4 regions of the Streptomyces sp. NPDC047971 genome follow, and region 3 is predicted to be linked to each of the others. Evidence: riboswitches for the same ligand, from Rfam matches in the RefSeq annotation. Region 3 holds a riboswitch; each other region holds the start of a gene.
The links. Region 3 has a riboswitch for cobalamin ahead of AB0D99_RS28770 (ribonucleoside-diphosphate reductase subunit alpha). Riboswitches for the same ligand answer to the same signal wherever they lie in the genome.
Positions count from the first base shown of each region.

Region 1: it holds a riboswitch for cobalamin, as region 3 does, so the genes downstream of both, AB0D99_RS03435 (CoA-acylating methylmalonate-semialdehyde dehydrogenase) here and AB0D99_RS28770 (ribonucleoside-diphosphate reductase subunit alpha) in region 3, are expected to answer to the same signal.
Region 2: it holds a riboswitch for cobalamin, as region 3 does, so the genes downstream of both, metE (5-methyltetrahydropteroyltriglutamate--homocysteine S-methyltransferase) here and AB0D99_RS28770 (ribonucleoside-diphosphate reductase subunit alpha) in region 3, are expected to answer to the same signal.
Region 4: it holds a riboswitch for cobalamin, as region 3 does, so the genes downstream of both, cobN (cobaltochelatase subunit CobN) here and AB0D99_RS28770 (ribonucleoside-diphosphate reductase subunit alpha) in region 3, are expected to answer to the same signal.

Region 1 covers NZ_JBEZNW010000002.1:194,949-200,045, forward strand. Annotated here, with positions in the region: gene AB0D99_RS03425 (enoyl-CoA hydratase/isomerase family protein) at 1-733, opposite strand, end outside; gene AB0D99_RS03430 (acyl-CoA dehydrogenase family protein) at 730-1,881, opposite strand; gene AB0D99_RS03435 (CoA-acylating methylmalonate-semialdehyde dehydrogenase) at 1,878-3,377, opposite strand; cobalamin riboswitch at 3,608-3,787, opposite strand; gene AB0D99_RS03440 (MarR family winged helix-turn-helix transcriptional regulator) at 3,866-4,345, opposite strand; gene AB0D99_RS03445 (XdhC/CoxI family protein) at 4,480-5,097, opposite strand, start outside.
Region 2 covers NZ_JBEZNW010000007.1:451-5,547, reverse strand. Annotated here, with positions in the region: gene AB0D99_RS09225 (ABC transporter ATP-binding protein) at 1-1,183, shown strand, start outside; gene AB0D99_RS09220 (aldo/keto reductase) at 1,180-2,214, shown strand; gene AB0D99_RS09215 (glyoxalase superfamily protein) at 2,336-2,668, shown strand; cobalamin riboswitch at 2,803-2,957, shown strand; gene metE (5-methyltetrahydropteroyltriglutamate--homocysteine S-methyltransferase) at 3,170-5,097, shown strand, end outside.
Region 3 covers NZ_JBEZNW010000039.1:31,601-36,697, reverse strand. Annotated here, with positions in the region: gene def (peptide deformylase) at 1-196, shown strand, start outside; gene AB0D99_RS28775 (ribonucleotide-diphosphate reductase subunit beta) at 272-1,282, opposite strand; gene AB0D99_RS28770 (ribonucleoside-diphosphate reductase subunit alpha) at 1,282-3,645, opposite strand; cobalamin riboswitch at 3,774-3,906, opposite strand; gene AB0D99_RS28765 (N-acetyltransferase) at 3,953-4,456, opposite strand; gene mctP (monocarboxylate uptake permease MctP) at 4,539-5,097, opposite strand, start outside.
Region 4 covers NZ_JBEZNW010000010.1:157,826-162,922, forward strand. Annotated here, with positions in the region: gene AB0D99_RS13155 (cobalamin biosynthesis protein CobG) at 1-876, opposite strand, end outside; cobalamin riboswitch at 1,141-1,299, shown strand; gene cobN (cobaltochelatase subunit CobN) at 1,335-4,940, shown strand; gene abc-f (ribosomal protection-like ABC-F family protein) at 4,945-5,097, opposite strand, start outside.

The DNA.
Region 1 (5,097 bases), on a different contig from region 3:
TCGCGAGGAGCCGGTCCACGATCTCCTCGACCGAGTCGGCCGCGTAGCAGTGGTCGATCCACTCCCGGTGGGCGGCCAGTGCACCGGGTGGTGCCTGGCCGACGTGCGAGGTCAGGGCGTCGTGCACGGCGGTCCGCGAGAGGTCCGCGACCAGCCGGTCGAGCCGCTCGGCCGGTACGTAGTGGTCGGCGAGGCCGCAGAGCAGGGCGTCGGCGGCGCCGACGGGAGCTCCGGTCAGGGCGAGGTGGGTGCCCAGCTCGCCCGGCGCCAGGGCAAGGAGGTAGGTGCCGCCGGCATCGGGGACGAAGCCGATGCCGGTCTCGGGCATGGCGACGCGGGAGCGTTCGGTGACGATCCGTACGGTTCCGTGCGCCGAGACGCCGACCCCGCCGCCCATGACGATGCCGTCCATGAGGGCGATGTACGGCTTGGGGTAGCGGGCGATCAGGGCGTTGAGCCGGTACTCGTCCCGCCAGAAGTCGGCCGATGCCGTGCCGCCCGTACGGGCGTCCTCGTAGATGGCGCGGATGTCGCCGCCCGCGCACAGTCCCCGCTCCCCCGCGCCGGAGATCACCACCGCTTCGACGGCGGGATCGTCCCGCCAGGCGGTGAGCGCGGCCTCGATGCTCAGCACCATGGGGTGGCTGAGCGCGTTGAGCGCCTCGGGCCTGTTGAGGATCAGCCGGCCGGTCCGGCCCTCGGTCCGGATCAGGACGTCCTCGTCGCCGGTCATCGCAGGTGCTCCGTCAGGCCGCGGGCGACGATGACGTTCATGATCTCGTTGGTTCCTTCCAGGATCCGGTGGACGCGCAGGTCGCGGACGATCTTCTCCAGGCCGTACTCGCTGAGGTAGCCGTATCCGCCGTGGAGTTGAAGGGCCCGGTCGGCGACGGAGAAGCCGGTGTCGGTGGCGAACCGCTTCGCCATGGCACACAGTTGGGACGCCTTCGGATCGCCGTCGTCGAGTGCCTCGGCGGCCTGCCGGACCAGCGCGCGGGCGGCGGTGAGTTCGGTCGCCATGTCGGCCAGCCGGAACTGCAGGGCCTGGGCGTCGAGCAGCCGGGCGCCGAAGGCCTCGCGGTCGGCGAGGTGGACGAGACTGCGGTCGAGGGCGCTCCGGGCGCCGCCGAGGGAGCAGGCGGCGATGCCGAGCCGGCCGCCGTCGAGAGCGTGCATGGCGATGCGGAAGCCCTCGCCCTCGGCGCCGAGCCGCCGGTCGGCGGGGATCCGCACGCCGTCGAGGACGACCTGCCGGGTGGGCTGCGCGTTCCAGCCCATCTTGCGCTCGTTCGCGCCGAAGGAGACGCCCGCGTCCCCCCGTTCGACGACGAACGCGGAGATCCCGCGCGGGCCCGCGCCCCCGGTGCGGGCCAGGACGACGTACACGTCGGAGGCGCCGGCGCCGGAGATGAACTGCTTCACTCCGCTCAGGACGTAGTGGCCGCCGTCCCGCTCGGCGCGGGCCCGCAGCGCGGCGGCGTCCGAACCGGCGCCCGGTTCGGTGAGGCAGTAGCTGCCCAGGGCCGCGGCGGAGCAGAGCTCCGGCAGCCAACGGGCTCGCTGGTCGGGGTTGCCGTACCGGTCGATCATCCAGGCGACCATGTTGTGGATGGAGAGGTACCCGGCGATGGAGGGGCAGCCGGTCGCCAGGGTCTCGAAGACGAGGACGCCGTCGGCGCGGGTGAGTCCTGAGCCTCCGTGCTCCTCCCCGACGTAGACGCCGCCGAGGCCGAGCGAGGCGGCTCTGCGGAGGACGTCGACGGGGAAGTGTTTGTCCTGGTCCCAGGCCACGGCGTGCGGGGCGAGCTGCTCCTGCGCGAAGTCCAGGGTGACGTCGGCGAGAGCGAGCTGGTCCTCGGTGAGTGTGGTCATCGCGCTCATCCCATCGTCGGGATGGTGAAGCTCGCGCCTTCCTTGACCCCGGAGGGCCAGCGCGAGGTGACGGTCTTGGTGCGGGTGTAGAAGCGAATGGCGTCCGGCCCGTGCTGGTTCAGGTCGCCGAATCCGGACCGCTTCCAGCCGCCGAAGGTGTGGTAGGCCACGGGCACCGGAATGGGGACGTTGACGCCGACCATGCCGGCGCTGACGCGGCGGGTGAAGTCGCGGGCGGTGTCCCCGTCGCGGGTGAAGACGGCCACGCCGTTCCCGTACGGGTGCTCACTCGGCAGCCGCAGGGCCTCCTCGTAGTCGGCGGCCCGTGCGACGCACAGCACCGGGCCGAAGATCTCCTCCTGGTAGATCCGCATGGCCGGGGTGACGCGGTCGAAGAGCGAGGCTCCCGCGAAGAAGCCGTTCTCGTGCCCGGGAAGGGTGAACCCCCGCCCGTCGACGACGAGTTCCGCTCCCTCGTCGACGCCGATGCCGACGTAGCGATCGACCCGGTCCAGGGCGTCCCGGCTGACGAGGGGACCGAAGTCGGCGTCCGGGTCGTCGGAGGTGCCGATACGCAGGGAGGCGATGCGCTCCTTCAGCTTCGCCACCAGCTTGTCGGCGGTCTCCTCACCGACGGGAACGGCGACGGAGATCGCCATGCAGCGCTCTCCCGCGGAGCCGTAGCCGGCGCCGATCAGCGCGTCGGCGGCCTGGTCGAGGTCGGCGTCCGGCATCACGATCATGTGGTTCTTGGCACCGCCGAAGCACTGGGCGCGCTTGCCGTTCGCGGCCGCGGTGGCGTAGATGTGCGCCGCGATCGGGGTGGAGCCGACGAAGCCGAGGGCCTGGACGCGGGGGTCTTCGAGGAGGGTGTCGACGGCCTCCTTGCCGCCGTTGACCACGTTCAGCACACCGGGCGGCAGTCCGGCCTCCAGGAACAGCTCGGCGAGCCGCAGCGGTACGGAGGGGTCACGCTCGGAGGGCTTGAGGATGAACGCGTTTCCGCAGGCCAGGGCCGGCGCTGCCTTCCACAGCGGGATCATCGCCGGGAAGTTGAAGGGGGTGATCCCGGCGACGACGCCCAGCGGGCTGCGGAGCGAGTGCACGTCGATGCCGGCGCCGGCGTTGTCGGTGAACTCGCCCTTGAGAAGGTGCGGGATCCCGGCGGCGAACTCCACGACCTCCAGGCCGCGTTGCAGATCGCCGTGGGCGTCGGCGACGGTCTTTCCGTGCTCGGCGGAGAGCAGTCGGGCGAGTGATTCCCTTTCGCCCTCGACGAGTTGGAGGAACCGCAGCAGGACGCGGGCGCGTCGCTGCGGGTTCCACCGGCCCCATTCGCGCTGGGCCTCCTCCGCGTCGGCGATCGCCGCCTCGGTGTCGGCGCGCCCGGCCAGGGGCACCCTGGCCTGGACGGCGCCGGTGTTGGGGTCGTACACGTCGGCGAAGAGACCGGACGTGCCGGGGGTGTGCTTTCCGCCGATGAAATGGGTGAGTTCGCGGACCATCGAAGCCTGCTCTCGTCAGGTACGGATCCGAGGAAGGCGCGGCCAGGGCCGCGAGGACGGCACCGATCGGGGTGCGCGCACGCGGGTCCTTCCGCGAGACAGGGGAGGGCGAGGGCGCCCTCGTCGAGTCACGAACGCGGGGACAGGGCCTCGGGGTTCGGGTACTCCGCCGGATCACCAGGGTCGTGGTCACGTACCGGTGCCATGCGTGTCTGCTCCATCCTCGTGGACAACACGGAACACCCCACGGCCGGTATCCTGGCTCCCGGATCAGCGCACGCTCTCCGGCCTTCCCGACGGATGGTTTCCGTCAGTGGCCTGACCTGCTGAAGAGCACGCTCCCCGGTCACAGTGGCGGGACCGCGCCGGATTCACACCGGCTTCCCTGCACCGCGGGCTTGTCACGAACATATAGTTGGACGTCCTAGTAAGTCCACCCCTCCCCCGCGGCGTGGCGCGATCACACCGTCATCGCCCGCCGGCGTGGGTCACGAGCCCTCCGCCAGCCCCTCCCAGTGGTCGGCGAGCGCCTGGAGCGTGGCGACGAGCGGTGCGCGCTCCCCCTCGCCGAAGGACTCCAGGAGGATCTTGTCGAGCGACCGGGTCCGGTCGTTGGCCTCGCGCAGGGTCTCGCGGCCGGCGTCCGTGAGGTACAGCAGCTTGCGACGGCCGTCGGAGGCCGCGGTGTGGCGGGCGAGCAGGCCGCGGTTCTCCAGTCTGCGGGCCACATCGGCCATGGTGGAGGTGTCCAGGGAGACGGCGGCGGCCATGGAACGCTGGTCACGGCCGGGATTGGCTTCCACGGTCTGCAGCACCGCGAACTGGGGCCCCGTCAGCACCGGGTCCACCTCCCGCGCCCACACCGCGAGGTACGCCTGGTAGAGGCGGCGGACCTGATAGCCGGGCGCGGCTGTCAGGGCGGCGGGGATCTCCGGGGTGGTCTCGGCGGGCGGGGTCTGGTCGGCCATGGGCCTACTTAAGCACGCACGGCCGACGCCGAGCGAGAGCGGGTGACGGCCGAGCACGGTGGTCGTCGCGGGCGGGCGCCGTGGTTGTCGCGGGCGGGCCCGGTGGTCGTCGCGGACGGGGCGGCCGGGCGCGGTCAGAGTCCCTGATCGGGATGGATCGCGCCCGGCCGGTCGGTCAGCGGGAGTCCGCTGCCGCCTCCCTTCGTCGCGATGATCTCGGCCACGATGGACACGGCGGTCTCCTCCGGGGTCTGGGCTCCGAGGTCCAGGCCGATCGGGCTGCACAGCCGCTTCAGTTCGGCCTCGGTCAGCCCCGCCGCCGTCAGCCGGTCCCATCGGTCCAGGTGGGTGCGGCGGGAGCCCATCGCCCCGATGTAGCCGACGTCGGGCAGGCGCAGCGCCACCTCCAGCAGGGGGACGTCGAACTTGTGGTCGTGGGTCAGCACACAGAGCGCGGTCCGCCCGTCGATCCGCCCGGCCTCCGCCTCCGCGCGGAGGTACCGGTGCGGCCACTCGACGACCACCTCCCACGCGCCGGGGAACCGCGCAGCGGTGGCGAAGACGGGACGCGCGTCGCACACGGTGACCCGGTGACCGAGGAGCGATCCCGTCCGTGCGAGGGCCGCCGCGAAGTCGACGGCGCCGAACACGATCATCCGGGGCGGCGGCGCGAAGGACTCGACGAAGACCCGGATCCCCGCGCCGGCCGCGTCCGGGTCTCCGTCCCGACAGGCTCCCCGCGCGTCGTAGCG
Region 2 (5,097 bases), on a different contig from region 3:
CGTCGCCACGATCCGGGTCACCCAGTCCTTCCGCCGGGAGGAGCACAATGCGCGGCACTTCGCCCGGCTCGCGGGCGAGTTCCGGGACTCCCGGCTGCGCGCCCAGCGATCCATGGGGATCTTCTTCCCGTTCGTCGAGTTCCTCGGCACGCTGTCCGCGGCCACCGTGCTGGCCGTCGGCGCGGGCAGGGTGACGGCCGGGCAGCTCACGGCGGGCACGCTCATCGCGTTCCTGCTGTACGTGGAGCTGTTCTTCGCCCCGATCCAGCAGCTCTCCCAGGTGTTCGACGGCTACCAGCAGGTGGTCGTCGGACTCTCCCGGCTGCGGGCCCTGATGCGGACGCCGAGCGGCACTCCGGGCGCGGCCCTGCCGCGCCGCGTGGGCCGCCTGCGCGGCGCCGTCGAGTTCGACGGCGTGTCCTTCGCGTATCCGGGAGGCCGCGAGGTGCTGACCGACCTGCGGCTGCGGGTCGCTCCGGGAGAGACCGTCGCGCTCGTGGGCACGACGGGAGCGGGGAAGTCCACCGTCGTGAAGCTCCTCGCCCGCTTCTACGACCCTTCCGCCGGCCACGTCCGCGTGGACGGGAGGGACCTTCGGGAACTCGATCTGACGGAGTACCGGCGCCGGCTCGGCGTGGTTCCCCAGGAGCCCCACCTCTTCAGCGGAACCGTGCGTGACGCCATCGCGTACGGGCGTCCGGACGCCTCGGACGCCGAGGTCGAGGCCGCCGCGCGGGCCGTCGGCGCGCACGAGATGGTCGCGGCGCTGCCCCGCGGCTATCTGCAGCAGGTCGGCGAACGGGGGCGGAACCTGTCCGCGGGCCAGCGTCAGCTCATCGCGCTGGCACGGGCCGAACTCGTCGATCCCGACGTGCTGTTGCTCGACGAGGCGACGGCCTCGCTCGACCTGGCGACCGAGCGGCGGGTGACCGCCGCGACGGCCGCCCTGACCCGTCGCCGTACGACGGTCGTCGTGGCGCACCGGCTCACCACCGCCGCGCGCGCCGACCGTGTCGTGGTCCTCGACGGCGGAAGGGTCGTCGAGGCGGGCACGCACGAGGAACTCCTCGTGGCGGACGGTCCCTACCGCGGACTCTGGGACGCCTTCCGGGACGGCTCGGCGCACGCCGTCCCCACCGATCCACATCCCACCGATCACCTGATGCAGGAGAGTGCACGATGACGCAGTACCGCGGTCTGGGCCGTACGGGAGTGAAGGTGAGCCCGCTCTGCCTGGGGACGATGATGTTCGGGGCGAGGGGCAACCGCGACCACGAGGACTCCGTACGTGTCATCCGGCGGGCCCTCGACGCGGGCATCAACGTCGTCGACACGGCGGACGTCTACTCGGCGGGCGAGTCGGAGACGATCGTCGGCAAGGCCCTGGCCGGCGGGCGCCGGGACGACGTGGTGCTCGCCACCAAGTTCCACGGCAGCCTCGGGGAGGACGTCAACGAGCGGGGCAACTCCCGCCGTTGGATCGTCCGGGAGGTCGAGAACAGCCTGCGGCGCCTGGGCACCGACTGGATCGACCTCTACCAGGTCCACCGGCCGGAGCCGGACACCGACTTCGACGAGACGCTCGGCGCCCTGACGGATCTGGTGCGTCAGGGGAAGATCCGCTACATCGGGACGTCGACGTTCGAGCCCTCCGCGATCGTCGAGGGCCAGTGGATCGCCGAGCGGCGGGGGCGGGAGCGGGTGGTCGCGGAGCAGCCGCCGTACTCGCTGCTCGCCCGGGGCGTCGAGCGCGAGGTGCTGCCGGTCGCCCAGCGGTACGGACTGGGGGTGCTCGCCTGGAGTCCGCTGGCCGGCGGCTGGCTCTCCGGCCGCTACCGCAAGGGGGCGGAGCAGCCCCGCTCCAGCCGTGCCGACCGCCAGGCCGAGCGCTTCGACATCGCGTCCCCCGAGAACGCGGCCAAGCTCGACGCGGCGGAGGCTCTCGCGCAGCTCGCGGAGGAGGCCGGGCTGACGCTGATCCAGCTCGCCCTGGCCTTCGTCCTCGAACACCCGGCGGTCACCTCCGCGATCATCGGCCCGCGTACGTTCGAGCAGTTGGAGAGCCAGCTCGGGGCGGACACGGTCCGGTTGAGCCAGGACGTCCTCGACCGGATCGACAAGATCGTGCCCCCGGGCACCACCCTCTCCGCACGCGACGCGGGCTACGTCCCGCCGTCCCTCACGGAACCGGAGCTGCGCCGCCGCGGCCGCTGACTCCCGGCCGGACCGCGCTCGGCGTCGGGCGCGGTCCGGCTCCGCCGCGCGGAGCGCGCGGATCCGGCACCCCGTGCGGGGTGCCGGGCGGATGTCAGAGGTGTCTGCGACGATGCGTCGCATGGACGAGGCAGTCATCCCGGTCCTCCGGGTCAGCGACGCGGCGGCGGCCGTCGCCTGGTACGAGCGGCTCGATTTCACCCAGCAGTGGGTCCACCGCTTCGAGCCCGGGTTTCCCGCGTTCGTGGAGGTGGCCCGGGGCGAGGTCCGCCTGTTCCTGTCGGAGCACCGGGGCGACGCCCGCCCCGACACCCTGGTCTACCTCCGTGTGCGTGATGTCGACGCCGTGGCCGCCGAGTTCGGGGCGCGGGTGGAGGAGGCTCCCTGGGCGCGCGAGATCGAGCTGCGGGACCCGGACGGCAACCGGCTCCGCGTCGGAACGCCCAGGACATGACGCGGGGCTCCGCGCGGGCACCGCGTTGTCCTGATTCCGTATCCGGATGGTGGACTCCGCTCGCCGCTGAGCGGTCGCGCCCCCTAGTCTGGCGGGGCAGCTGGTTCGCCCCGTCCGCCAGGCGGGATGCGTCGTAAGAGGGAACCCGGTGGGAATCCGGGACTGCCCCGCAGCGGTGAGCGGGAACGACCGCCGTCATACGCACTGGGACCGCGAGGTCCTGGGAAGCGACGGCCAGTAGGTGTCCGCCGGTTCGATCCGGTGGGCGTGCTCGCGAGTCCGAAGACCTGCCCGTTGCCCGCACGCGGACGATTCCGCGCGCGGACATCCCGGTGACCTCGTGGGCGGGTTGGGAGTCCCCCGGACATAGTCCAGGGGGAGGACATGGCGAGCGGCACGTGCGGAGTTCTCCCGCGGCGTGGCCCGCGCGTTCTGTCGTTCCTTCGCGTCCGCGTCCCGTCTCCGGGGATGTTTCCGGACACATCTCGCGAAGGAGAGACCGTGACAGCGAAGCCCGCAGCCGCGGCAGCACGAGCCACCGTGTACGGCTACCCCCGCCAGGGGCGGAGCCGCGACCTGAAGAAGGCCGTCGAGGGCTACTGGAAGGGCGGCGTCACCGCCGACGACCTCCGTCGGACGGCGGCCGGCCTCCGCCGTGCGAACTGGCGGCAGTTGGCCGACGCCGGCATCCACGAGGTGCCGACCGGCGACTTCTCGTACTACGACCACGTCCTGGACACCAGTGTCATGGTCGGCGCCGTCCCCGCACGCCACCGCGCCGCCGTCGAGGCGGACGCGCTCGACGGGTACTTCGCGATGGCCCGCGGCACCCGGGACGTGGCGCCGCTGGAGATGACCAAGTGGTTCGACACCAACTACCACCACCTGGTCCCCGAGCTCGGACCCGACACCGTCTTCGCCGCCGACTCCGCCAAGCAGGTGGCCGAGCTGAAGGAGGCCCTCGGGCTGGGCCTGGCCGCGCGGCCCGTGCTCGTCGGCCCCCTCACCTACCTGCTGCTCGCCAAGCCCGCCCCCGGTGTGGCCCCCGACTTCGAGCCGCTGACCCTGCTCGACCGGCTGCTCCCGGTGTACGCGGAGGTGCTCGCCGATCTCCGCGCGGCCGGTGCCGAGTGGGTGCAGCTGGACGAGCCCGCGCTCGTCCAGGACCGCACCCCGGCCGAGTTGAACGCCGCCGCCCGCGCCTACCGGGATCTGGGAACCGCCACCGACCGGCCCAAGCTGCTCGTCGCCTCCTACTTCGACCGCCTCGGCGACGCGCTCCAGGTGCTCGCCGCCGCCCCGGTGGAGGGCCTCGCCCTCGACTTCACCGGCTCCGCCGCGGCGAACCTCACGGATCTCGCCGCGGTCGGCGGCCTGCGCGCCAAGCGGCTGGTCGCCGGGGTGGTCGACGGCCGCAACATCTGGATCAACGACCTGCAGAGGTCGCTGGCCACCCTCGGCACCCTGCTCGGCCTCGCCGACCGGGTCGATGTCGCCGCGTCCTGCTCCCTGCTGCACGTCCCGCTGGACGCGACGGCCGAGCACGACATCGACCCGCGGATCCGCCGCTGGCTCGCCTTCGCCCGCCAGAAGACCACCGAGGTCGCCACCCTCGCGCGCGGTCTCGCCGAGGGCACCGACGCGATCACCGCCGAGCTGGCCGCCAACCGCGCCGACCTCGCCTCCCGCTCCGGGTCCGCCCTCACCCGCGATCCCGCCGTGCGCGCCCGGACCGCCGCCGTCACCGACGCGGACGGCCGGCGCTCCCAGCCGTACACCGAGCGGGCCGCCGCCCAGCGCGCGCACCTGGGCCTGCCGGTGCTGCCGACCACCACCATCGGCTCGTTCCCGCAGACCGACGAGCTCCGCGCGGCCCGGGCCGATCTGCGGGCCGGCCGGATCGACGCCGCCGGTTACGAGGAGCGGATCAAGGACGAGATCCGCGAGGTCCTCTCCTTCCAGGAGAAGACGGGGATCGACGTGCTGGTGCACGGCGAACCCGAACGCAACGACATGGTGCAGTACTTCGCCGAGCAGCTGACCGGTTATGTCGCCACGCGGCACGGCTGGGTGCAGTCGTACGGAACCCGATACGTGCGGCCGCCCGTCCTCGCCGGCGACATCTCCCGTCCTGAGCCGATGACGGTGCGCTGGACGACATACGCCCAGTCGCAGACCTCGAAGCCGGTCAAGGGCATGCTCACCGGTCCCGTCACGATGCTGGCCTGGTCCTTCGTACGGGACGACCAGCCGCTGGGCGAGACGGCGCGGCAGGTGGCGCTGGCCCTGCGTGACGAGGTGAACGACCTGGAGGCAGCGGGGACCTCGGTCATCCAGGTCGACGAGCCGGCCCTGCGCGAGACTCTGCCGCTGCGCGCCGCCGACCACGCCGCCTATCTGGCCTGGGCGACGGAATCGTTCCGTCTCAC
Region 3 (5,097 bases):
GGTCCACGGCCAGGACGCCCAGGGCAACCCGATCAAGGTCCGTGGCACCGGTTACTTCGCGCGCTGCCTCCAGCACGAGACGGACCACCTGTACGGCTTCCTGTACATCGACAAGCTCTCCAAGCGCGACCGCAAGGACGCGCTGCGCCAGATGGAAGAGGGCACCCCGCGCTACGAGACCGTCCCGAACGACTGATCCCGCTTCCGTTCGCGTGCACGGCGAAGGGCCCCGCTCCCCCCGGAGCGGGGCCCTTCGCCGTGGGGCCGGTGGCTAGAAGTCCTCGTCCAGGTCCACCGAACCCTCGACCGCCACCTGGTAGGCGGACGGCCGGCGCTCGAAGAAGTTCGTCAGCTCCTGGACGCCCTGGAGCTCCATGAACGCGAACGGGTTCTCCGAGCCGTAGACCGGGGCGAAGCCCAGGCGCTGGAGGCGCTGGTCGGCGACGCACTGGAGGTACTCGCGCATCGACTCCGTGTTCATGCCGGGCAGTCCGTCGCCGCACAGGTCGCGGCCGAACTGCAGCTCGGCCTCGACGGCCTCCTTCAGCATGTCGGTGACCTGCTGCCGGAGCGCGTCGTCGAAGAGCTCGGGCTCCTCCTTGCGGACGGTGTCCACGACCTCGAAGGCGAAGTTCATGTGCATCGTCTCGTCGCGGAACACCCAGTTGGTGCCGGTCGCGAGACCGTGCAGCAGACCGCGGGACCGGAACCAGTAGACGTAGGCGAAGGCGCCGTAGAAGAACAGGCCCTCGATGCACGCGGCGAAGCAGATCAGGTTCAGCAGGAAGCGACGGCGGTCGGCCTGCGTCTCCAGCCGGTCGATCTTCTCGACCGAGTCCATCCACCGGAAGCAGAACTGCGCCTTCTCGCGGATGGAGGGGATGTTCTCGACGGCGGCGAACGCGGCAGCGCGGTCCTCCGGGTCGGGCAGGTAGGTGTCGAGCAGCGTCAGATAGAACTGGACGTGCACGGCCTCCTCGAACAGCTGGCGCGAGAGGTACAGCCGCGCCTCGGGGGAGTTGATGTGCTTGTACAGCGTCAGCACGAGGTTGTTGGCGACGATCGAGTCGCCGGTCGCGAAGAACGCGACCAGACGGCCGATCATGTGCTGCTCACCCGGCGTCAGCTTGGCGAGGTCGGCGACGTCCGAGTGGAGGTCGACCTCCTCCACCGTCCAGGTGTTCTTGATCGCGTCCCGGTAGCGCTCGTAGAAGTCCGGGTAGCGCATGGGACGCAGGGTCAGCTCGAAGCCCGGGTCGAGCAGGTTCTTGGTGTCGGACATCACTGGCAGGCCTCGCAGGACTCGGGGTTTTCGAGGGAGCAGGCGACGGCGTCGGGGTCGGCGACCTGCTGGACGGGGATGGTGGCCGCGGCGGGCGTCGCGGCCTGGGCCGCGCGGGCGATCCGCGTCGCCGGACGGGAGCGCAGGTAGTACGTCGTCTTCAGACCCTGCTTCCAGGCGTACGCGTACATCGACGACAGCTTGCCGATCGTCGGCGTCTCCAGGAACAGGTTCAGGGACTGCGACTGGTCCAGGAACGGCGTACGGGCCGCCGCCATGTCGATCAGGCCGCGCTGCGGGATCTCCCACGCCGTGCGGTACAGCGCGCGCACCTCGGCCGGGACCCAGGTGAAGCCGGCCACCGAGCCGTTGGACTCGCGCAGCGCCTCACGGGTCTGCGCGTCCCACACGCCGAGCTTCTTCAGCTCGTCGACCAGGTAGGAGTTGACCTGGAGGAACTCGCCGGAGAGCGTCTCGCGCTTGAACAGGTTGGAGACCTGCGGCTCGATGCACTCGTAGACGCCCGCGATCGAGGCGATGGTCGCCGTCGGAGCGATGGCGAGCAGCAGGCTGTTGCGCATGCCGACGGCGGCGATCCGCTCGCGCAGCGCGGCCCAGCGCTCGGGCCAGTTGAGCTCGACGTCGTAGTGGTCGGGGTGCAGGACGCCGCGGGCCGTGCGGGTCTTCTCCCAGGCGGGCACCGGGCCGTTGCGCTCGGCGAGGTCGGCGGACGCCTCGTACGCGGCGAGCATGATCCGCTCGGCGATACGGGTGGACAGCGCGCGCGCCTCGGGGGAGTCGAAGGGCAGCTTCAGCTGGAAGAAGACGTCCTGGAGACCCATCGCGCCCAGGCCCACCGGACGCCAGCGGGCGTTGGAGTTGCCGGCCTGCTCGGTCGGGTAGAAGTTGATGTCCACGACCCGGTCGAGGAACGTGACGGCGGTGCGGACGGTGGCGTCGAGCCGGTCCCAGTCGATGTCGCCGTTCAGGACGAAGGCACCGAGGTTGACCGAGCCCAGGTTGCAGACCGCCGTCTCGCCGTCGTCCGTGACCTCCAGGATCTCCGTGCAGAGGTTGGAGGAGTGGACCGTGTGGCCCTTCTCGGCGGTCTGGTTGGCCGTACGGTTCGAGGCGTCCTTGAAGGTCATCCAGCCGTTGCCGGTCTGGGCCAGGGTCCGCATCATCCGGCCGTACAGGTCACGGGCCGGCATGGTCTTGCGGGCCAGGCCCTTCGCCTCGGCGGCCCGGTAGGCGGCGTCGAACTCCTCGCCCCACAGGTCGACGAGCTCGGGCACGTCGGCCGGGGAGAACAGCGACCAGTCGGCGTCCGCGTTGACCCGGCGCATGAACTCGTCCGGGATCCAGTGCGCGAGGTTCAGGTTGTGCGTACGCCGGGCGTCCTCACCGGTGTTGTCGCGCAGCTCCAGGAACTCCTCGATGTCCGCGTGCCAGGTCTCCAGGTAGACCGCGGCCGCGCCCTTGCGCCGGCCGCCCTGGTTCACGGCGGCGACGGAGGCGTCGAGCGTCTTGAGGAACGGCACGATGCCGTTGGAGTGCCCGTTGGTGCCGCGGATCAGCGAACCGCGGGCGCGGATGCGGGAGTACGAGAGGCCGATGCCGCCGGCGTGCTTCGACAGCCGTGCGACCTGGTGGTAGCGGTCGTAGATCGAGTCCAGCTCGTCGAGCGGGGAGTCCAGCAGGTAGCAGGAGGACATCTGCGGGTGGCGGGTGCCGGAGTTGAAGAGCGTGGGGGAGGAGGGCAGGTAGTCGAGCCGGCTCATCAGCCCGTACAGCGCCGCGACCTCGTCCAGCGCGCGGGTGGAGTCGTCCGCGGCCAGACCGCAGGCGACGCGCAGCATGAAGTGCTGCGGGGTCTCGATCACCTTGCGGGTGATCGGGTGGCGCAGCAGGTAGCGGGAGAAGAGGGTGCGCAGACCGAAGTAGCCGAAGCGGTCGTCCGCGTCCCCGTCGATCAGCGCGTCGAGCCGCTCGGCGTGCAGCCGGACGAACTCCGCGGTGCGGTCGGCGATCAGGCCCTCGTGGTGCCCGACGGCGACCGAGGCGGAGAAGGAGTACGCGCCCTGCCCGGCCGCCTCGTCGGCGATCGTGATGGTCAGGAGCCGGGCGGCGAGCCGGGAGTAGGCCGGGTCCTCGGCGATCAGACCGGCGGCCGCCTCCGTGGCCAGCTCGCGCAGTTCGGCCTCGTCCGAACCGGCGTTGCGGCCGCGCAGCGCGGCGGCGGCGACCTTGCCGGGGTCGGTGTCGGGGAGATCGGCGGTGAGGTCGGTCAGGGTCCGCAGGAGTACGGTCCCGGGTCCGTCGCTCTCGATCGCTGCGGCCGGATCGGCGGGCGCGATGGTCACGTGGGGGCTCTCCCTCGCTCGGCTCGGGGCCGGCGGGGGAAGGCGGGCGAGGGCGCGCCCGTACGCAGGGCAGCGCCGCGCCGCGGCCCACTCCGCGAGGCCCGGACATCTGTGGCACCCGGAACGGCTGGACCGGGTGCGCTGTCCGCAGGTCTTCGGACTCGGTCGGCGTGCAAGCACACAGAAACCACACCGTTGCGGGACAGTTCCGGATTTGCACCGGATTCCCCTGCGAGGACAACGAGCAAGAGCATACATGTGGGGGGCGCTCCTCGAAGCACCCCCCACATGTTGTGTCGTTGGCGGTTCAGAGCTCCAGGCTGTAGGTGTACAGGGGATCCATGTCGGCCAGCGGCCTCCAGTCCCGTTCCGGGGTCCGGACGAAGCCCGTCCGCTCGTAGATCCGGTGCGCGGAGGCCATGGTGGACTGGGTGGAGAGCACCAGCCGCCGGCATCCAGGGGTCTCCCGGGCCCGCTCCACACAGAACCGTACGAGTGCCTCGCCGACACCCCGGCCCCGGGCGTCCTTCGCCACGGCGAGCATCCGGAACTCGGCCTCTCCCTCGACCGCGATGTCCGCCCACTCCCCGCCGCCGGCGGCGAAGGTCACGCCGCCGAGGACCGTGCCGGCGCGGTCCACCGCCACCAGCACCTCCGCCTCGGCGTCCCGTCGGGCCACGTCCCGCAGCAGGCGGAGATAGGGGTCGTCCTCGCCGAAGTCGAGGTGCCCCTCGTCGAGGAAGGCGCGCGCGGTGATGTCGCCGAGGGCCTCGTACTCCTCGGGCCGTACCGCCCTGATGGTGAAGTCCATGGAGGGCAGTCTGCCTCGGGGGCACGGCGAAGGGCCCGGGATTCCCTCGCGGAGACCCCGGGCCCTTCGCCGTACGTGAAGGTCAGTGACCGGCGCCGACCTTGGGCAGCGCCTTGACGCCCGCGTCGCCCGCGTCCGCCGTGTAGTCCGACGGAGAGGTCTCGTCGACGCCCTCGGGGGCCTTGACGGCCTTCAGGACGAAGGTCAGGACGACGGTGACGATCACGTTGATCACGAAGGCGGTGAGGCCGATGTAGCCGATCTCGCCGATGCCCGGGATCTCCGCGGACGAGCCGCCGAAGTGCTTCTGGGTCGGGCTGGCCACGCCGTACGCCGCCGCCGTGCCGTAGACCATGCCGACGGCCCAGCCGGCGAGCAGCGCCCAGCGGTGGAACCAGCGGGTGAACAGACCGCCGACCAGGGCCGGGAGGGTCTGCAGGATCCAGATGCCGCCGAGCAGCTGGAAGTTGATCGCGACCGTCTTGTCCATGGTGAGGACGAAGGCCAGCGCGCCGACCTTGACCAGCAGCGACACCAGCTTGGACACCTTGGTCTCCTGCTCCGGCGTGGCGTCCGGCTTCAGGAAGTCCTTGTAGATGTTGCGGGTGAAGAGGTTGGCGGCGGCGATCGACATGATCGCG
Region 4 (5,097 bases), on a different contig from region 3:
CCAGGGCGTGAGCCGCACCTCGTCGGCCGGGAGCAGCGCCCGCAGCTGGGCGGCGGTGAGCCGTCCGAGCGGGGCGAGCACGGAGAGGGCGGCGGGCCCGAGGACGCCGGGAGACGGGGGAGGTCCCTGGGGGAGTTCCGGCGCGGGTACGGGCTCGCCTCGCACCCCCGACTCCGCCAGGTCGACCGGGTACTCCTCCGGGAGTTCCCTGACGCGCCAGGCGCCGGTTCCGGCCTTCCGCGCCGCGGTCAGGAAGCCGCCCGCCGCCGCCAGGGCGGCGCTGGGCGCGTCGGAGCCGGCGAGCCGGACGGCTCGCCCGCCGACGTGCAGCCGCGCCTCGCCCCGGCCCAGTGCGACCAAGGTCACATCGCCGCCGAGCCCGGCGACGTCACCCCGCCCGTCGTCGAGGACGAAGAGGAACCGGCCGGAGAGCGCCGCCGCCCAGGGCGCGGAGCGCAGGTGGGCGTCCAGTTCGCGGGCCCACAACTGCACGTCGGCGGCGCCGAGTCCGTCGAGACCCGAGGCCGGGGAGGCGACGATGTTGCGGACGCGTTCGTGGGTGGGGGAGGGCAGCAGGCCCGCCTCGGCGAGGAGCGCCGCGAGCCGCGCCCCGCAGTCGTCGGCGAGGCCGCGCAGCTCGGCGTTGCCGCGGGAGGTGATGCTGAGTCGCCCGTCGCCCAGGGTCTCCGCCGCGCCGGCCAGGATCTCGACCTGACGAGGGGTCAAACAACCTCCGGGCAGGCGGAGTCGGGCGAGGCGGCCGTCGTCGGCGGAGTGCAGGCGCAGCGCCCCGGGGCACGCGTCGCCACGGTCCCGTATGCGAGGTTCGCCCGGGTCGGGCGTCGGGGGCGGGGTGGGCGGCATGGCGGCGAGCATACCGACGGGCCACCGGGCGGCCACCGGGTGTGATCCGGCCACGAGGAAGCCCTCACCGGCCGCGATCCGGCCATGAGGATCCCCCCACCGGCCGCGATCCGGCCGGGCCGCCGGGCCACCGTCGCCCGGAGCGCCTCGGTCCCGCCGCCCGGGGCGCCTCCCGCGCACCGTCCGGTCCTCGCCCGTCGTCGCGGCGTCGCGACGACGGTCCCGCCCGCGGTGTGATCCGGCCGACTCCGCCACCCGCACCGGCCCGTCGACCGCACGATCTACTATGCAGACGGCATGGGGTCCCAGGACCCCGGGGAGGAAGCCCGGTGAGAATCCGGCGCGGTCCCGCCACTGTGAGCCGGCCCGGACGTGCGCGAGCACGACCCCGGGACCGGTGAGTCAGGAACTCCCGCCGTCCATACGACCACCCGGGGCGCGGACAACCCCGAGGAAGGCCTGCGCTCGCCATGCTCCTGCTGCTGTCGCACTCCGACACCGACCTGCTCAGCGCCCGCGCGGCCGGCGGCCCGGTGGAGTACCGCTTCGCCAACCCCGCCCGTCTCCCCCTCGCCGACCTGACCGGCCTCCTGGCCGAGGCCGAGCTCGTCGTCGTCCGCCTCCTCGGCGGCCTCCGTTCCTGGGAGGACGGCCTCGACGCGGTGCGCGCCGCCGGGAAGCCGATGGTCGTCCTCAGCGGCGAACAGGCCCCCGACGCCCAGCTGATGGAGGCGTCCACCGTCCCCGTCGGTGTCGCCACCGAGGCGCACGCCTACCTGGCGCACGGCGGCCCCGCGAACCTGGAGCAGCTGGCCCGCTTCCTCTCCGACACCGTTCTGCTCACCGGTCACGGCTTCGAGTCCCCGGCGGCCGCCCCGACCTGGGGCCCGCTGGAGCGCACCGCGCGCACGTCCACCGGCCCCACCGTCGCCGTGCTCTATTACCGCGCCCACCACATGAGCGGGAACACCGGCTTCGTGGACGCGCTGTGCGGGGCGATCGAGGACGCCGGCGCCCGGCCCCTCCCGCTGTACGTGGCCTCGCTGCGGGCCCCCGAGCCGGAGCTGCTCGACCGGCTCCGCACCGCCGACGCGGTCGTCACCACCGTCCTCGCGGCGGGCGGCACCAAGCCCGCCGAGGCGCAGGCCGGCGGCGACGAGGAGGCATGGGACGCGGGCGCGCTGGCCGCGCTCGACGTGCCGATCCTCCAGGCGCTCTGCCTGACCGGTTCGCGCGCGGCCTGGGAGGAGAACGACGAGGGTCTCTCCCCGCTGGACGCGGCGAGCCAGGTCGCCGTCCCCGAGTTCGACGGCCGGCTCATCACCGTTCCGTTCTCGTTCAAGGAGATCGACGAGGACGGTTTGCCCGCGTACGTCGCCGACGCCGAACGGGCCGCCCGCGTCGCCGGGATCGCGGTCCGTCACGCCCGGCTCCGCCACATCCCGAACGCCGAGAAGAAGCTCGCCCTGGTCCTGTCCGCGTACCCGACCAAGCACTCCCGGATCGGCAACGCGGTCGGTCTGGACACCCCCGCCTCCGCCGTCGCGCTGCTGCGCCGACTGCGGGAGGAGGGATACGACTTCGGTCCGGTCGAGGACATTCCGGGCCTGGTCTCCGGCGACGGCGACGAGCTGATCTACGCCCTGATCGAGGCCGGCGGGCACGACCAGGACTGGCTGACCGAGGAGCAGCTGGCGAAGAACCCGGTCCGCATCCCGGCGGCCGACTACAAGCGCTGGTACGCGCAGCTCCCGGCCGAGCTGCGCGAGGAGGTCGAGGAGCACTGGGGTCCGGCGCCCGGCGAGATGTTCCTCGACCGGTCCCGCAATCCGGAGGGCGACATCGTCCTCGCCGCGCTGCGGCGCGGGAACCTGCTGATCCTGATCCAGCCGCCGCGCGGCTTCGGCGAGAACCCGATCGCGATCTACCACGACCCTGATCTCCCGCCGTCCCACCACTACCTGGCCGCCTACCGCTGGATCGCGGCGCGCGCCGAGGACGGCGGCTTCGGCGCGGACGCGATGGTCCACCTGGGCAAGCACGGCAACCTGGAGTGGCTGCCCGGCAAGAACGCGGGCCTGTCGGCCGCCTGCGGCCCGGACGCCGCGCTGGGCGACATCCCGCTGGTCTACCCGTTCCTGGTCAACGACCCGGGCGAGGGCACGCAGGCCAAGCGCCGTGTGCACGCCACGCTCGTCGACCACCTGGTGCCGCCGATGGCGCGCGCCGACTCGTACGGCGACATCGCGCGCCTGGAGCAGCTGCTCGACGAGTACGCGCAGATCTCCTCCATGGACCCGTCCAAGCTGCCCGCGATCCGCGCGCAGATCTGGACGCTGATCCAGGCGGCGAAGCTCGACCACGACCTGGGGATGGAGGACCGCCCGGAGGACGACGGCTTCGACGACTTCCTGCTGCATGTCGACGGCTGGCTGTGCGAGGTCAAGGACGCGCAGATCAGGGACGGTCTCCACGTGCTCGGCGGGGCGCCGGTGGGCGAGGCGCGGGTGAACCTCGTGCTGTCGATCCTGCGCGCCCGGCAGATCTGGGGCGGTACGCAGGCCCTGCCGGGTCTGCGCGAGGCCCTGGGCCTGGACGAGTCGGCCGCGACCCGGACCACCGCCGACCAGGCGGAGGCGACCGCGCGGGAGCTGGTCGAGGCGATGGAGGCGGCGGACTGGTCCGTGGACGCGGTCGCCGAGGTCGCCGACGCGTACGGGGACGACGTCCGGGCCGTGCTCCGCTTCGCCTGCGAGCAGGTCGTGCCGCGGCTGTCGGCGACGACCGACGAACTCGCGCACGCCGTACACGCGTTGAACGGCGGCTTCGTGCCGGCCGGCCCGTCCGGTTCGCCGCTGCGCGGTCTGGTGAACGTGCTGCCGACCGGCCGGAACTTCTACTCCGTCGACCCGAAGGCCGTCCCCTCCCGTCTGGCGTGGGAGACCGGCCAGGCGCTCGCCGACTCGCTCCTGGAGCGCTACCGCTCCGACAACGGCGAGTGGCCCACCTCCGTCGGTCTCTCCCTGTGGGGGACGAGCGCGATGCGCACGGCGGGCGACGACGTGGCCGAGGCGCTGGCCCTGCTCGGCATCCGCCCGACGTGGGACGACGCCTCGCGCCGGGTGAACGGTCTGGAGCCGATCCCGCTCGCCGAGCTGGGACGTCCTCGCATCGACGTGACGCTGCGCATCTCGGGCTTCTTCCGGGACGCGTTCCCGCACGTCATCGGGCTCCTCGACGACGCGGTGCGGCTGGCCGCCTCGCTCGACGAGCCGGCCGGGGACAACTTCGTCCGGGCGCACGCGCAGGCCGATCTGGCGGAGCACGGCGACGAGCGGCGGGCGACCACCCGGATCTTCGGCTCCCGGCCGGGGACGTACGGCGCGGGCATCCTGCAGCTGATCGACTCGCGCGACTGGCGCACGGACGCGGACCTCGCCGAGGTGTACACGGTCTGGGGCGGCTACGCGTACGGCCGCGGTCTCGAAGGCCGTCCGGCGCGCTCGGAGATGGAGACGGCGTACAAGCGGATCGCGGTGGCCGCGAAGAACACGGACACCCGCGAGCACGACATCGCCGACTCGGACGACTACTTCCAGTACCACGGCGGCATGGTGGCGACGGTCCGGGCGCTGACCGGCCAGTCGCCCGAGGCGTACATCGGCGACTCCACCCGCCCGGAGACGGTCCGCACGCGGACCCTCGTCGAGGAGACCTCGCGGGTCTTCCGTGCCCGGGTGGTCAACCCGAAGTGGATCGAGGCGATGCGCCGCCACGGCTACAAGGGCGCGTTCGAGCTCGCGGCGACGGTCGACTACCTCTTCGGCTACGACGCGACGACCGGTGTGGTCGCCGACTGGATGTACGACAAGCTCACGGAGACGTACGTCCTCGACCCGGAGAACCAGGCGTTCCTGAAGGAGGCCAACCCCTGGGCCCTGCACGGCATCGCGGAGCGCCTCCTGGAGGCCGAGTCGCGCGGCATGTGGGAGAAGCCGGACCCGGAGACCCTGGCCGCCCTGCGCCAGGTCTTCCTGGACACGGAGGGCGACCTGGAGGACGGCGCCGAGGGCTGACCCTCTACACGGACGTCGCGTGGGCCGGGGCCAGGTCGAGTCGCCGGCCCCGGAATCCGGCCCGGATCCGGCGGTCGTGGGTGACGATCACCAGGGTGCCCGGGTAGGTGGCGAGGGCGGCCTCCAGCTCCTCCACCAGCCCGGGCGCCAGGTGGTT